2 regions of the Bradyrhizobium sp. USDA 4538 genome follow, and region 1 is predicted to be linked to the other one. Evidence: riboswitches for the same ligand, from Rfam matches in the RefSeq annotation. Region 1 holds a riboswitch; the other holds the start of a gene.
What was found. Region 1 has a riboswitch for cobalamin ahead of J2R78_RS01085 (DUF1636 domain-containing protein). Riboswitches for the same ligand answer to the same signal wherever they lie in the genome.

Region 1 (7,473 bases):
GTTGCAGGCCTTGAAGTCGTCGATGACAGCGCGGCGTCGTGTCTTGTCGTCGACAATGACGAACCGCCAGGGCTGGCTCAGGCCGACCGAAGGCGACAGGCAGGCGATCTCGATCAGCCGCTCGATCGCACCATCCGGCAGCGGATCGGCCCGGAACCGCCGCACGTCGCGCCGCCACACGAACAGTTCGTGCAGTTGGCGGCGAAACGTATCGTCGAATGAGACCATCGCGGGGCCTTTGGCGGGATCGATCTCGGACTTCATTTAAGCTTCATCGGCAGGCCCGCAACGACGAACTCGACCTCGTCTGCGATGCCGGCGATAGTCTGGTTCATGATTCCTGCGGCGTCGCGGAACGTCCGCGCCAATGCATTGTCCGGCACGATGCCGAGACCGACCTCGTTGGTGACCAGCACGACCGGGCCGTGCTGGCGCGACAGTGCATCCGCCAGCCGCGTCACTTCCTGCGACCAGTCGCGCCCGGCATGCAGCAGATTGGATAGCCAGAGCGTCAGGCAATCGACCAGCCGTGCACCAGCGCCATCGGTCCCGGACAGCACTTCAACCAGATCGAGCGGCACCTCGCGCTCGATCCAGTCGCTGCCGCGCCGCGCGCGATGTTTGGCGATCCGCTCATCCATTTCTGCGTCGAGCGCCTCGGCGGTTGCGATATAGACCGGCTGTCCCGGAAAGCTGCGCGCACGAAGTTCGGCGCGCCGGCTTTTGCCGGACCGGGCTCCCCCCGTGATCAGAATGACGGCCATATCATCTCCTGTGCGACCGGTACGCACGTCGTTCACAAACGCTCTAACCACCAATCGCGGAGAAAGACAAAGCCGAAATCCGTCACGGAGGGCTTGCGCTCGGCCGATGTCTTGCGCATCAGGGGGACCGCGGCGCGGAGAGGGTCAAGTGGGTTTTGCGGGAGCGATGGCGGTGGCGATGGCTGTGGATGCTCTGATCGGCTGGCCGGCGTGGCTGTTTGCCCGCATCGGCCATCCCGTGACCTGGCTCGGCCGGCTGATCCATCTTGTCGATGGCGCCTGGAACCGCGCCTCCGACCCGCCGGCGTTTCGTCGCGGCGCTGGTATTGCGGCTGCGATCCTGGTGATCGCGCTGGTGATTGCGCTCGGTTGGGCCGTTCAGTCCGTGCTCGCATGCGGATGGGTTCGCATTGTCCTTGTCGGTGTCCTGGCATGGCCGCTGGTTGCCGTGCGCTCGCTGCACGACCATGTCGCCGCGGTGGCAAGTCCCTTGGCATCCGGCGACATCGCGGTCGCACGTTCAGCGGTCGCGCAAATTGTCGGGCGTGATCCGGCAACGCTCGACGACGCCGGCATCGCGCGCGCCACCATCGAGAGCCTCGCCGAGAATGCATCCGACGGCATCGTGGCGCCGGTGTTCTGGGGCGCGCTGTTCGGCCTGCCGGGAATCCTTGGCTACAAGGCGATCAACACGCTGGACTCGATGATCGGTCATCGCACCGAGCGGCACGAAGCCTTTGGCTGGGCGGCCGCCCGGATCGACGATCTCGCCAATCTCATTCCGGCGCGGTTGACGGGTGTTCTGTTCGTGCTGCTCGCGCCGAACCGTTCGCAGGCGTGGTCATGCATGTTGCGCGATGCGCAGCGGCATCGCTCGCCGAATGCCGGCTGGCCGGAAGCTGCGATGGCCGGCGCGCTCGGCGTGCGGCTCAGCGGTCCTCGCATCTATCACGGGCACATCGCCGATGAGCCCTGGCTGAACGAGGGGGCGCGCGATCCGGCTGCCGCTGACGTCCTCACCGGGCTGAAACTCTATCGTTACGCCATGATTCTGTTGGCTGGGGCGCTGCTGGTCCTGGCGCTGGCGTGAAGGAGCGGCGCATGCGTGAGCACGGCGGGAACCTTGATGTCGCCCGGCAGCGCTTCGGCGGCGCCGCGGACGACTGGATCGACCTGTCGACCGGGATCAATCGGGTGCCGTATCCCTTGGTCGATGTCGAGCCGCGGCAATGGAGCGCGTTGCCGTCGCGATCCGATCTTGAATCGCTGCACGACGCTGCGCGGCAGGCCTATGTCACCAAGGCGCCGATCGTGGCGATGGGTGGTGCGCAGACCGCGATTCAGTTGCTGCCGCATCTGGCGCTCAAGGGGCGGGCGCGGATTCTGGCGCCGACCTATAACGAGTATGCCGCGGTGTTGTCGGCCGCCGGCTGGGACGTTGCCGAGGTGTCCGATCTCGCCGCGCTTGCGGGTGCGGACATTGCGATCGTCGTCAATCCGAACAACCCCGACGGACGACGCCATGATCGGCGGGAGTTGCTGGCACTGCTGCCGCGCGTTGGCCGGCTCGTCATCGACGAGAGTTTTGCGGACGCCGTTCCTGACCTGTCCCTTGCACCGGAAGCAGGACACGCGGGGCTGCTGATCCTGCGCTCCTTCGGCAAGTTCTACGGACTTGCCGGCTTGCGCCTCGGCTTCGCGATCGGCAGCGAGGCGGACGTCGCCGCGCTTGCGGCGAGGGCGGGCCCATGGCCGGTTTCGGGAGCAGCAATCGCGATCGGGCGGCGCGCGTTGCTCGATCACGACTGGGCAACGGCGACGGCTGCGCGGCTCGCGGACGACTGCGTCAGGCTCGCTGCAATGGCGCGATCGCGGGGCTGGACGCTGCTCGGTGGCACGTTGCTGTTCCGGCTCTACGAGACCGGCGATGCGTTGGCCGTGCAGGAGAAGCTTGCGCGCAGCCAGATTTGGTCGCGGGTTTTCCAGCAGAAACCGGGATGGCTGCGCCTCGGCTTGCCGGGCAGTGAGCCCGAGTGGTCGCGCCTTTCCGCCGTGTTGTCGCGCTGATTGCGACGGCGCTGCGCTCCCTCTCCCCGTTCTTACGGGGAGAGGGCTGGGGTGAGGGGCCGCATCCGCATATTCGGCGACAGCTGCGGTTGCGGAGACTCCCCCTCACCCGGAACGCATCTAGCGATGCGTTCCGACCTCTCCCCGCACGCGGGGCGAGGTGAGAAGGAATCATCTCGCTTTAACGCGCCAGCGCGAGCAGGCCTTCGACATCGAGATGGGTCTCGATGTGCTCGGCAAGCGCGTCGAGTGCGCTCTCGACCCTGGCGCCGTAGGGCTGATCAGCCGCCGCGATGTCGAGTTGTGCAAGGAACGCCTTGCGGAAATCGTCCGAGGCGAACAGGCCGTGCAGATAGCTGCCGTGAACGCGCCCATCTGCGGAGACAGCGCCCTCAGCCGTACCGTCGAGTGATGCAAAGGGCCGCGCGCGATCCGGGCCGTCGGTGCGCCCGATATGGATTTCATAGGCGTTGATCGGCTGGCTGGTCGCGGCATGCACCGCGCTGGCGCGCGTCAGCGTCTTCTGTTCGGTCATGGTGGTTGCGACATCGAGCAGCCCGAGGCCGCGTGTTTCGCCGGCGGGCCCCTCGATCCCTTCAGGGTCGGCGACGGTCTGACCAAGCATCTGATATCCGCCGCACAGGCCGAGGACATGGCCGCCGCGGCGATGATGTGCCAAGAGATCGATGTCCCAGCCCTGCGCGCGCAGGAAGGCGAGATCGCCGCGGGTCGATTTCGAGCCGGGCAGGATGACGAGCTTCGCATCACCTGGGATGGCTTCGCCCGGACGTACCATCACGAGATCGACGCCGGGCTCCAGCTTCAGCGGATCGAGGTCGTCGAAATTGGCGATCCGCGACAGCGCAAGGAACGCGATCTTGCACTGGCCCGGCTTGCGCGCCTCGCCGAGCCCGAGCGCATCTTCGGCCGGAAGTTCGCCGGCGCGGACGAACCAGGGCAGCACGCCAAATCCGCGCCAGGCGGTGCGCTCTTCGATCAAGCGATAGCCGTCATCGAACAATGTCGGATCGCCGCGGAATTTGTTGATGATAAAGCCCTGGATCATCGCGGCATCATCAGGGTCGATCACCGTCTTGATGCCGACGAGCTGCGCGATCACGCCGCCGCGGTCGATGTCGCCGACCAGCACCACGGGCACGTCTGCTTTGCGCGCAAAACCCATATTGGCGATATCGGCTTTGCGTAAGTTGACCTCGGCGGGGCTGCCGGCGCCCTCGACCAGCACCAGATCGGCGCGCTGCTTCAGGCGCGCAAAACTCTCCAGCACCGCGCCCATCAGCGATGGTTTCATGCCGGCATATTCGCGCGCGCGTGCGGTGGCGATCCGTTTGCCGTGCACGATGATCTGGGCGCCGACATCGGTCTCGGGCTTGAGCAGCACCGGGTTCATGTCGGTGTGCGGCTCGACGCCGGCGGCGAGCGCCTGCAATGCCTGCGCGCGTCCGATCTCGCCGCCATCGACGGTCACGGCGGCGTTGTTCGACATGTTCTGCGGCTTGAACGGCAGCACGCGCAGGCCGCGCCGTCGGGCGGCGCGGGCGAGGCCGGCGACGATGAGCGATTTGCCCACGTCCGAGCCGGCTCCCTGGATCATCAATGCGCGCGCCATCGTGATGCCCGTCAGAACTCGACGCCCGGCTGGGCCTTGATGCCGGAGCGGAACGGATGCTTTACCAGCGTCATCTCGGTGACCAGATCGGCAATCTCGATCAGCTCCTCCTTGGCGTTGCGCCCGGTGAGCACGACATGGGTCATCGGCGGCTTCGACGTGGTCAGGAAGTCGACGACATCGGCGATCGCAAGGTAATCGTAGCGTAGCGCGATGTTGATCTCGTCGAGCACGACCATGCGCAGGCTCGGGTCCGCGATCAGCTGCCTGGCCTTTTCCCAGCCGGCTTGCGCTGCCGCGATGTCGCGGGCGCGATCCTGCGTCTCCCAGGTAAAGCCTTCGCCCATGGCGTGAAATTGACAGAGATCGCCGAAATGCCCGGTGAGCAGGCGGCGCTCGCCGGTATCCCAGGCGCCCTTGATGAACTGCACCACGGCGCAGGGAAAGCCGTGAGCCACACAGCGCACGATCATGCCGAACGCGGAGGACGATTTTCCTTTGCCGGCGCCGGTATGAACGATGATCAGGCCCTTTTCACCGCTCTTGGTCGCCATGATGCGGTCGCGGGCGGCCTTCTTTTTCGCCATCTTGTCCGCGTGGCGCGCATCCGGCGAAAGATCGGTGCCGACGGCGCCGTCTTCAGCGTCCTTTCCATCAGAAGTCATCACATTCCTTCGGCTTGACAAGTGCGAGGCTTGGACGAATGGTGGTCCTGCGTTGGTTCCTGTCCTACGACAGGCGAAGAGGGAATGCGATAGGGCTCCGCTAAATCGGGCCCGAAGCGCAGCCGCCCCCGCGACCGTGACCGGAGAGATGCCCAAGCCACTGATTCCATACGGAGTCGGGAAGGTGGGCATCGAAGGGTAAAACCTGCTCCGCAAGCCGGGAGACCTGCCAACGCAGCATGTTGTGAAACCGGCGGACGGGGTGTTCCGCGACGGGGAACGAACCTGTCCAAAATCGGTTCGTGTGCCTCATCGCTTCCCGCTGTCAATCCAGGAAGGGCGATGAGCGTCACACTTCATGTCTGCATCACCTGCCGCGCCGGCCAGACGTCGGCGGAAGGTGAACTCGCGCCCGGTGCACGCCTGCATGCCGCGCTTGTCGAGGCCGGCGTGCCCGATGACGTCAATCTGGTTCCCGTCGCATGCCTGTCGGCCTGCAGCCAGGGCTGCTCGGTCGCGCTCAGCGCGCCGGGGCGCTGGTCCTATGTCTACGGCCGACTGTCCGCTGATAATGCCGCGGATGTGATCGCCGGTGCCTCCGCCTATGCGGCGGCGCCCGACGGCATCGTGCCGTGGCGCAGCCGTCCGGAAATCTTCCGCAAGCAATCGCTCGCCCGCATTCCACCTCTTCCCGTCGTGCCGGAGGCCGCAGAATGACCACGCTCGCCAAAATTCCGGTCACCGTCGTGACCGGCTTTCTCGGCTCCGGCAAGACGACGCTGATCCAGCATCTGATCCGCAATGCCAACGGCAAGAAGCTCGCGGTGCTGGTCAACGAATTCGGCAGCGAAGGCGTCGACGGCGACATCCTGAAGTCGTGCGCCGACGCCAATTGTCCGGCCGAGAACATCGTCGAGCTCGCCAATGGCTGCATCTGCTGCACCGTCGCCGACGATTTCATCCCGGCGATGGAGCAGTTGCTGGCGCGGAACGTGAAGCCCGATCACATCGTGATCGAGACCTCGGGGCTCGCCCTGCCGAAGCCGCTGCTGAAAGCGTTCGACTGGCCGGAGATCCGTTCGCGGATCACGGTCGACGGCGTGATCGCGCTCGCCGACGCCGAGGCCGTCGCCGCCGGCCGTTTTGCGCCTGATCCGGCCGCGGTGGATGCGCAGCGTGCAGCGGACGACAATCTCGACCACGAGACGCCGCTGTCGGAAGTGTTCGAGGACCAGATCGCCTGTGCCGATATCGTGCTGCTGACCAAGGCGGATCTCGCCGGGGCGGAGGGGATCAAGGCAGCGAAAGCGGTGATCGCGGCCGAGATGCCGCGCGAGGTGCCGATGTTGCCCGTCGTCGACGGCACGATCGACGCGCGCGTGATCCTCGGGCTCGGGGCGGCGGCGGAAAGCGATCTCGCGGCGCGGCCGTCGCATCACGATGGCGAGGAGGAACACGAGCACGACGATTTCAATTCCGTCGTGATCGATCTTCCGGAAGTTTCGGATGTCGACGCGCTGGTCGCCTCGATCAAGGGGCTGGCGCGCGAGCAGAACGTGCTGCGCGCCAAGGGCTACATCGCGGTCGAAGGCAAGCCGATGCGGCTGTTGGTGCAATCGGTCGGCGAGCGGGTGCGGCATCAGTTCGACATGCCCTGGGGTGCCCGGGCGCGGCAGTCGAAGCTCGTCGTGATCGGCGAACATGCCGACATCGATGAAGCCGCGATCAGGGCACGGCTTGGTGTCTGATGCACGTCGTCTTCCGCGAGAGCCGCGGCCTTGAGGAGACCGCGACGCCAAGGGACCTCGGCCAGGATCCGGCCGATCTCGTGGTGTTGTCGTTTTCCGACAGCGATCTTGCTGCCTTCGCGGCCGGCTGGCGGCGCGGCCGTGCTGCGCTGCCGTCGCTGCGGCTCGCCAATCTCGCGGAGCTGCGCCATCCGCTGTCGGTCGATACCTATATCGAGCGGACGCTCTCGCACGCCCGCGGCATTCTGGTGCGGCTGATCGGCGGCGAGCCCTATTGGTCATACGGGCTGGCCGCGGTGCATCGGCTGGCGAAGGAGCGCGGCATCGCCCTGGTCGTGCTGCCGGCCGATGGCCGCGACGATCAGCGGCTGGATGAATTCTCGACCTTGCCGGTCTCGACGCTGCGCCGTCTGAAGGTGTTGTGCGACAAGGGCGGCCCGGTTGCCGCTCAGGCCGTGATCGCGCAACTGGCGCTGGCGTCCGGACTCTATGCCGGGCCGGTGGTCGGCGAGATCGATCTTCCCGAGATCGGCGTCTACGATCCCCGGCGCGGAGCCATCGCGGCGTTGCCGGCACCGGATGGCCGGCCGCGCGTGCTG
Region 2 (7,473 bases), 1.0 Mb from region 1:
AACAGCACACGTCAACGTTTCCGAGCGTGTTTGCTTTGGCCGCTACTCAGAGGCGCTCAGCGTCAAGGAGCTGCGCCGCGATCTTGCTCTGTGCGATCATTGGCCGAGGCCTTTCGCGCCCTCTCTATTGTTTCTCGTTCATTTGGCTCTATGCGATCGAACCAAGAGCCTGCAGGAAAGGCTGCGATACGTTTGGCAAAAAAAGATTGAGGCTCCCAATCTTGTCCTTCGCTTTTCTCGAAAGCGATGACGCCGTTGTGAGTAAAATAATGGGGCCCTGGGATCTTGCAGTTCACCAAAAGCAGAACGCGCCAAAGATCACCCTTTTTCGTCGGTTTGTCCTTCGGTTTCGCCACGTAATCCACCGCAACGGGCTCAATGATATGGCACCGGCCGTGCCGCAGTAGATTGCCGAGCTTGCCTTGTGCGGTCGTTACGAAGTTGAAGTTAACAGGATCGTGCAGAAAGCGAAGATTTGCGTCCCTTTCGCCATCGGTGACCTCACTGGCGATCAATGAGAGCGCAAAGGCGCGCCAGCCAAATTCAATCGGCTTGGCATATGGCGATGCAAGTTTGATCGTTCCGTCGGTCGCGATCTTCCAAGTGATTGCGTACTGTTCGTCTGATTTGTTGTCTTGATGCCTGGTCCAGGAAAAGTACACATACTCTGTTCGGTCAATTCCTTCAGCGACTCCCCACGACCGAGGGACGAAGTGAGCCACCTTCGAGACCTTGGAGATGATTTGTTCTATAGTCTCGCCGTCTTGCGCTCGCCACGTTGACTTGACCCTTTCGACAAGCGCGCTGTCATTGGCGCGAACGTTGCTGTTTGTCGCTGCCAGCCCGGCCAGGCAGATCAGCGATCGACCGAGACAGAACCAAAGCACGCGCGTTCCAGACATTCTCTTCATTGCGGCCGGCCCATCTGGTTCTCATGCACGCGTCAATTCCAAAGCGGACAATCTTCGACGTGCTCTACGAGATCGCTAGAAGTTAGCGGCAACGTGACGCGAGCACCTGCTGATGTCCCGCGCAAGCAGGCGCTGTCCCTCGATGTCACGCGCCGCTAACTTCAGTGGTCAGCCAAAGCTTCAACTTGCAATGCTGGACCAGCCCAGGAGGAGAAGCCTGGGCAAGCGAGGACTTGCATTCTTCGTGCCAGGCAATAGCAGGCAGTTCGCACCAGATTTGTGCCGCCTTTGTCGACTTTCCGACCTGCGCACCTTATTTATGTTGCCATTAAGCCTATTCGCAGCGACTTTCGTGGCTCATTCCTGTCACGCACTGGATCTTCGAGCAGCGCAGTTTTGAAAGCCTTGCTGCCAGGAGCCAGACGACAATTGGGTGCAGGTTTGCCGCCACCGAACCGGTGTGGTCCGGGGTCGTTGCCGCTGCTGCCAAGGTCGAGAGTGCCTCAGCCGGTTGTGCTTGGCGCTTTATGGCCAATAACGAGGCGAAGCCGCCCATCAGCGGCGAGCGATTTGGAATTGGCGCTCGCAAGTTCAAAAGTCAGGCAGACGATGGGACGATGGCATTCGCCGCTCGCGTGATGGCCCGCTATCGTGACCGGCGTCTATCTGTTCGTCGCCGTAGTCAACATTGGAGGAGCTGCGCTTCCATGCAGTCGTATCGACCGGGCAAGAAGGCCAAGCCTCGGGTTGAGCTAGCTTCGGCTTGAACTGCTCAAAACGTTCGAGAACATCTGTCTGACCGCCGGGTTCATAAGTGGCCTTGCTATCCAGCCGAACAGGCCGACCGCAAAGACGGCAGCAGCAAAGACGCTGAGGGCACTCCAAACAGCCATTTTCATTGCGAGCTACTCTTTTCGTTAGTGATTCACTATGCTTGCTTTTCGCAGTATCGCCAAAAACGTCCGCATGGCGCCTACCAGGATTGGTCGTAGATCAACATGCTCGCTGAGTACGCTGCCGGATTTAGCGTATAGCGCGCCTATTCACACTGGTTGTTGGTGGAGAAAGGGGGACGTAGCGAAGGCTCGATGAATGTTCGAAAGCTGGATCGCGTGAAGAGCGTCCTGTCTCGGCACCGTGACCTTCATCGCCCAGGCCGCATTCGTCTCTTCCATGATCTGACACGCGGTCCGACGCCAACGCGCCTCGCAGACGGTCACCCCGATATCTGTGATTGGAGAGTGCCTTCAACGTCGCGATCAAGAGTGGCCGTGCATCGTCAACACGTAGGAGACGTCGCAGCATCAATTTGAGAGGTTGACGGCGGAGTTGTCTTGCCGATAATCCAAGTCGTCGAGGTTCTCCGGTTCCTGTTTTATCCGGAGCTAAGAGGGAAGCCGGTGATGCCGGCGCTGCCCCCGCAACTGTGAGCGGCGAGCCGCTGTCCAACAGAGTCACTGAAGCCTGCGCGGCTTCGGGAAGGCCGGACAGTGGCGATGACCCGCGAGCCAGGAGACCTGCCCCGACAATATGTTCGTCCACGGGCGGGGTGTCCCGGTGGTGCGCCAAGCAGCCGTCGCTCGCGCGACGTCTCCTGCCTGCGTCCGCCATGGCCTTTGCCCCCAACATGGGGTTAACGCTATGTCTCTTCTCTCACTTCCGGTTGCCACGCTCGGGACGCCGCGCATCGGTCCAAGACGCGAGCTTAAACTCGCGCTCGAAAGCTATTGGGCCGGAAGAATCAGCGAACAGCAATTGCTCGAGGACGCAGCCGGCCTACGTGCGGCGAACTGGGCGCGCCAGAAATCCCTCGGTGTCACCATCATTCCGTCGAACGATTTCTCGCTATACGATCAGGTGCTCGACACCAGTGTCATGGTCGGCGCTATCCCGGAAGTCTATGCCTCGAAAGCCGAGCCTGCTTCTCTCAAGACGTATTTCGCCATGGCACGCGGTTCACAAAGCGGCAGTCAGGATGCGAGTTGCGGTCACGGACCTCGCGGCTATGGCGCACCCGCGCAGGAGATGACCAAGTGGTTCGATACCAACTACCACTACATGGTTCCGGAATTTCATCGGGGGCAGACTTTCAGACTCTCCTCTCGCAAGCCTATCGAGGAGTATGAGGAAGCCAAGGCCCTTGGCTTTCAGACGCGCCCTGTCCTGATCGGTCCGGCCACTTTCTTGAAGCTAGGCAAGAGTGCGGATCCCGCGATCCAGCCACTGTCACTCCTGGATGACCTGATACCGATCTATATCAAGGTTCTGCAGGAATTGGCCAAACGCGGAGCAGAATGGGTTCAATTTGACGAGCCCTGTATGGTCCTTGATCTGGATCAGGGGGCAAAAAAATCTTTGCTGCATGCCTATGACCGGCTCGCCAAGGAAGGGCCGGCCATCAAGATCATGGTTGCCAGCTATTTTGGCCACCTTGGCGACAATCTTCACACCGCCTTGCGCCTACCTGTTGCCGGCCTGCATGTCGATCTGGTTCGGGCGCCGGAGTTATTGGATCAGATCATTGCTGCCGGGCGAAGTGAACTCGTCATGTCACTCGGCGTGATAGACGGTCGCAATGTGTGGCGGACGAATTTGTCGGCGCTGCGCCAGCGGCTCGATCCCGCCATTGCGAAGCTCGGCAAGGATCGCGTACAGATCGCCCCATCCTGTTCGCTGCTTCACGTGCCGGTCGATGTTGAACTCGAAACGGAACTTGCCTCCGATGTCAAGAGCTGGCTTGCGTTCTCGGTTCAGAAGATTCGCGAGCTTGCGACCTTGGCACGGGCACTCGCAGGCGATCAGGATGTTGCCGACGCTCTTGCGGAATCGGAGCGCGTTACCACCCGCCGCGGAACTTCCCCGAAGATCCGTGACGCCAATGTCGCCGTCCGGATGAGTGCGATCAATCAGACCATGCGACGGCGCGTCAGCCCATTTGCCAGCCGTGCCGAGATCCAACGCAAGCGCTTCAAACTGCCGGCGTTTCCGACCACGACGATCGGATCGTTTCCGCAGACCGCAGAGGTGCGTAATGCCCGCGCGGCGCACGCGAGAGGCTCGATGAGCGACGGGCAATACGACAAGTTTCTCAAGGAGGAGACTGCGCGTGTTGTCCGTTGGCAGGAGGACATTGGCCTGGACGTGCTCGTGCACGGCGAGTTTGAGCGCAATGACATGGTGCAGTACTTCGGCGAGCAACTCGCCGGCTTCGCATTTACCAAAAACGGCTGGGTACAATCCTATGGCTCGCGCTGCGTTCGGCCACCGATCCTGTTTGGCGACGTCTCGCGGCCGAAGCCGATCACCGTGGACTGGTGGCGCTACGCGCAATCACTAACCAACAAGCCGATGAAGGCGATGTTGACCGGACCGGTAACGATTTTGAACTGGTCGTTTGTTCGCGATGATATTCCCAGAAGCGAGGCCTGCCGCCAACTTGCGCTCGCGATCCGAGACGAAGTCAGGGATCTCGAGAATGCGGGTGCGACCATGATCCAGATCGACGAAGCAGCGCTGCGCGAGGGGTTGCCACCGCGTCGATCGGAGTGGGCGGCCTATCTCGACTGGGCCGGGGATTGCTTCCGCATCTGCTCATCGGGCGTCGCCGATCAAACCCAGATTCATACCCATATGTGCTACTCGGAGTTCAACGACATCATCGATGCGATTGCTGCAATGGACGCCGATGTCATCTCGATCGAGACCTCGCGCTCGAAGATGGAATTGCTTGACGCGTTTCGGAACTACAAATATCCAAATCAAATCGGGCCGGGCGTGTACGACATCCATTCTCCTCGCGTGCCCGAGACAAGCGAGATGACGGGACTCATGGCGTTGGCTCGCAAGCGGCTGCAGGACTCGCAGCTCTGGGTCAATCCGGACTGCGGCCTGAAGACGCGGAAATGGGAGGAGGTTCGCCCAGCACTGGTCAACATGGTCGCTGCCGCCCGCGAGCTGCGCGCTGGATCCGCTCCCGTCGACCGTTGAGCCTTGGCCTGTTGTCTCTCGTCGAGAAAGCCGATCGCTTGTGGGACTTTGCGCAGTCGGTGATCGTGAGGGGACTTGGGGAACGAAAAAGCCCGGCCGCCTTTAGCGGCCGGGCGAAGTGTGTCCGGGAGGAGCGACGCTCTATGCATCGCACCGACGTCCATCGGCGGAGGGAGGACAGCCGATGGTTCGATCACGGCGAGGGCATCCGCCGAAAATCTGACCACAGTTAAAACAAAAGCTCAGCGGAGCTCAATTATGCCGTGGTATGCCGCCGATATTGCCTGGGATTAAAAATCTACACTAAGGTTTGTCGCTGATGAGTATTTTCGCAACGTGTTGCCGAGTTGAGCGACGTGGGCGGTAGTCGGGCCGTCATGGGCCGGCACCAAAGCGCACCTTGGTAGGCGTTCCTGCCGGAAACGGTGGGCTAGATCAACGCGACTATACGAAACTGCCGACGGAAAAAGAATGAGCGGGCTTGCTATTGATGCAGGCCCTGCTTACGCCAGTCTTGGGTCCGCGGGTTCCAAGCTTTGGTTGGGATCTTGTACAGCTTGGCAGACGAGCGGCGAACGGGATGCCGATCGGCGTGCTCTTCAGCGGTGTGATTGGTCGTCATCCTAAAGCATAGCCCAGTTGCGGGGATACTGAGCTCGGATTCTGAAACGCTGGGTTTCGCTTAGTCGCTAGACCGCATGACTATGTGTAGCGCCGGACCTAAGGAGGTGAGCGTCGAAGACTGATGCGACGCACCGGGCCAGGAACTCTGCGCCCTGGGCTACAGTGAGCCGGCCATCATCAATCGCCACGACGCCATCGGCGATAAGGCTGCCGAGACGAGAATGATCGACAACGGCTAATCTCGGATCTCGGCCGTAACGACGGGATGTCTCGGAAAGATCAACCGCAAAGTCGCACATGATTCGCTCGATGATTTCGGCGTGGAAGCGATCGTCATCGGTCAGTAGATAGCCCCTTGCGATGGCGAGCCGATCCTGGGAGATGCGAGCAAGGTAGTCCTTGGTCGAGACCGCGTTTGCGGCAAACCCCTGTTGCATACGGCCGATGGCGCTGGCGCCCAGACCAATGAGGACGTCAGCGCAATCGTCAGTATAGCCCTGGAAGTTGCGCCTCAGCCCGCCTTCCTGCCTCGCTAAGGCGAGATTGTCGTTCGGCAAGGCGAAGTGATCGACGCCTACGCGAACGTATCCAGCATCCACCAAAGCTCCCGCGATGGTTTCGGCCTGGAGGTGGCGCGTGACGCTGTCGGGTAGGCTGGACGCATCGATCCTGCGTTGATGTTTCTTGAACGAAGGAATGTGCGCGTAGCCAAAGGCCGAAAACCGGTCCGGATGAAGCTCGAGGCACTTGGCGACGGTGTCGAGGCACGAAGCGACCGTCTGCCGGGGCAGGCCATAGAGCAAGTCGAAATTGATCCGGCCGACGCCGGCGCGGCGTAACCGATCGACCGAGGTCGCGGTCTGTCCGAAGCTCTGCAGACGATTGATGCCGTGCTGAACAACTGGATCGAAGCTCTGGATACCAAGGCTCGCCCGGGTGACCCCGCAAAAGCCCAGCGCCTCGGCCATCGGCTCGCTCAACGTGCGTGGATCGATCTCTACGGCGATCTCCGCATCGGGCAGGACAGCGAAGGAATGGCGCAACGAACCGACGAGATCAGCAAATGCTTCAGGTGTCATGATCGTCGGGGTACCGCCCCCGAAGTGGATATGAGAGATCGGTTGCCGTCGACCAAACGTTTCTGCAACGAGGTAAGCTTCAGTCCGCAGTCCCGCTGCATAGATCGCGATCGGCTCCTGGCGTTTCGTGACAGACGTGTGGCAGCCACAATACCAGCACATCTTTCGACAAAACGGCACGTGAACGTAGATCGATGCGGATTGCTGGGCGTCCAACGACTTGAGCCACGTTTGGTAGTCGGATTCGCAAACCGATGCTGAGAAATGGGGGGCCGTCGGATAGCTGGTGTAGCGTGGCAGCCGGTGCTGCCCGTAGGAGTCTGCCAAGTCCGGTCGCATTCGGATGCCTTTCTTCCTCCTTGGGCCAGATTACCGGACACGCAGCAGATAAGCTTTGCGCTGGCTCAAATATCGCGTCGGACGATCGTGGCCATCATGCCGAAATTGGTAGGGCATGCCCGTGGCGTATGCATCGCACTTTGGGACGCAATGAGGCGCTCGCCCGGCCGCAATGAGCAGCATCTATCCGCGCGGGCCTCTGTAGTTCGTTGGTGATCAAATCCGGTCAGCGAACCGAGCCGCAATCGGTTAAGGTCATTCCCTGTGCTGGCCGGAGCGCTCGACGAGCGGCCGCAACCATCCATTCCGATCGGTCGGCGTGGGGTTCGTTTGGCGCGTGATCAGCGTGGCGTAGGCCAAGCCATATTGCCATTACCCTAGCGACGCACAGGTCATGGAACCTGCCGGACCCGGAGTGTATGGATTTCGGCGGCCGTGCGCAGCGTATGCGCGCCGGGAAGATTATCATCTTCATTTCAACAGGACGATCATGACGTCCACTTCCCATCGTGACACGTCGGCGATCAACTACG

Region 2: linked by a shared signal. The riboswitch ahead of metE (5-methyltetrahydropteroyltriglutamate--homocysteine S-methyltransferase) and the one ahead of J2R78_RS01085 (DUF1636 domain-containing protein) in region 1 are both predicted to bind cobalamin.

What each region holds. Positions count from the first base shown of each region.
Region 1 is NZ_JALJZE010000001.1:255,729-263,201, reverse strand. Features, by position in the region: gene bluB (5,6-dimethylbenzimidazole synthase) at 1-228, opposite strand, end outside; gene cobU (bifunctional adenosylcobinamide kinase/adenosylcobinamide-phosphate guanylyltransferase) at 261-764, opposite strand; gene cbiB (adenosylcobinamide-phosphate synthase CbiB) at 931-1,854, shown strand; gene cobD (threonine-phosphate decarboxylase CobD) at 1,866-2,831, shown strand; gene J2R78_RS01095 (cobyric acid synthase) at 3,013-4,461, opposite strand; gene cobO (cob(I)yrinic acid a,c-diamide adenosyltransferase) at 4,473-5,126, opposite strand; cobalamin riboswitch at 5,163-5,375, shown strand; gene J2R78_RS01085 (DUF1636 domain-containing protein) at 5,469-5,843, shown strand; gene cobW (cobalamin biosynthesis protein CobW) at 5,840-6,874, shown strand; gene cobN (cobaltochelatase subunit CobN) at 6,874-7,473, shown strand, end outside.
Region 2 is NZ_JALJZE010000001.1:1,278,944-1,286,416, reverse strand. Features, by position in the region: gene J2R78_RS05605 (nodulate formation efficiency C protein) at 63-911, opposite strand; cobalamin riboswitch at 2,251-2,451, shown strand; gene metE (5-methyltetrahydropteroyltriglutamate--homocysteine S-methyltransferase) at 2,553-4,898, shown strand; gene hemN (oxygen-independent coproporphyrinogen III oxidase) at 5,588-6,940, opposite strand; gene J2R78_RS05590 (hemerythrin domain-containing protein) at 7,469-7,473, opposite strand, start outside.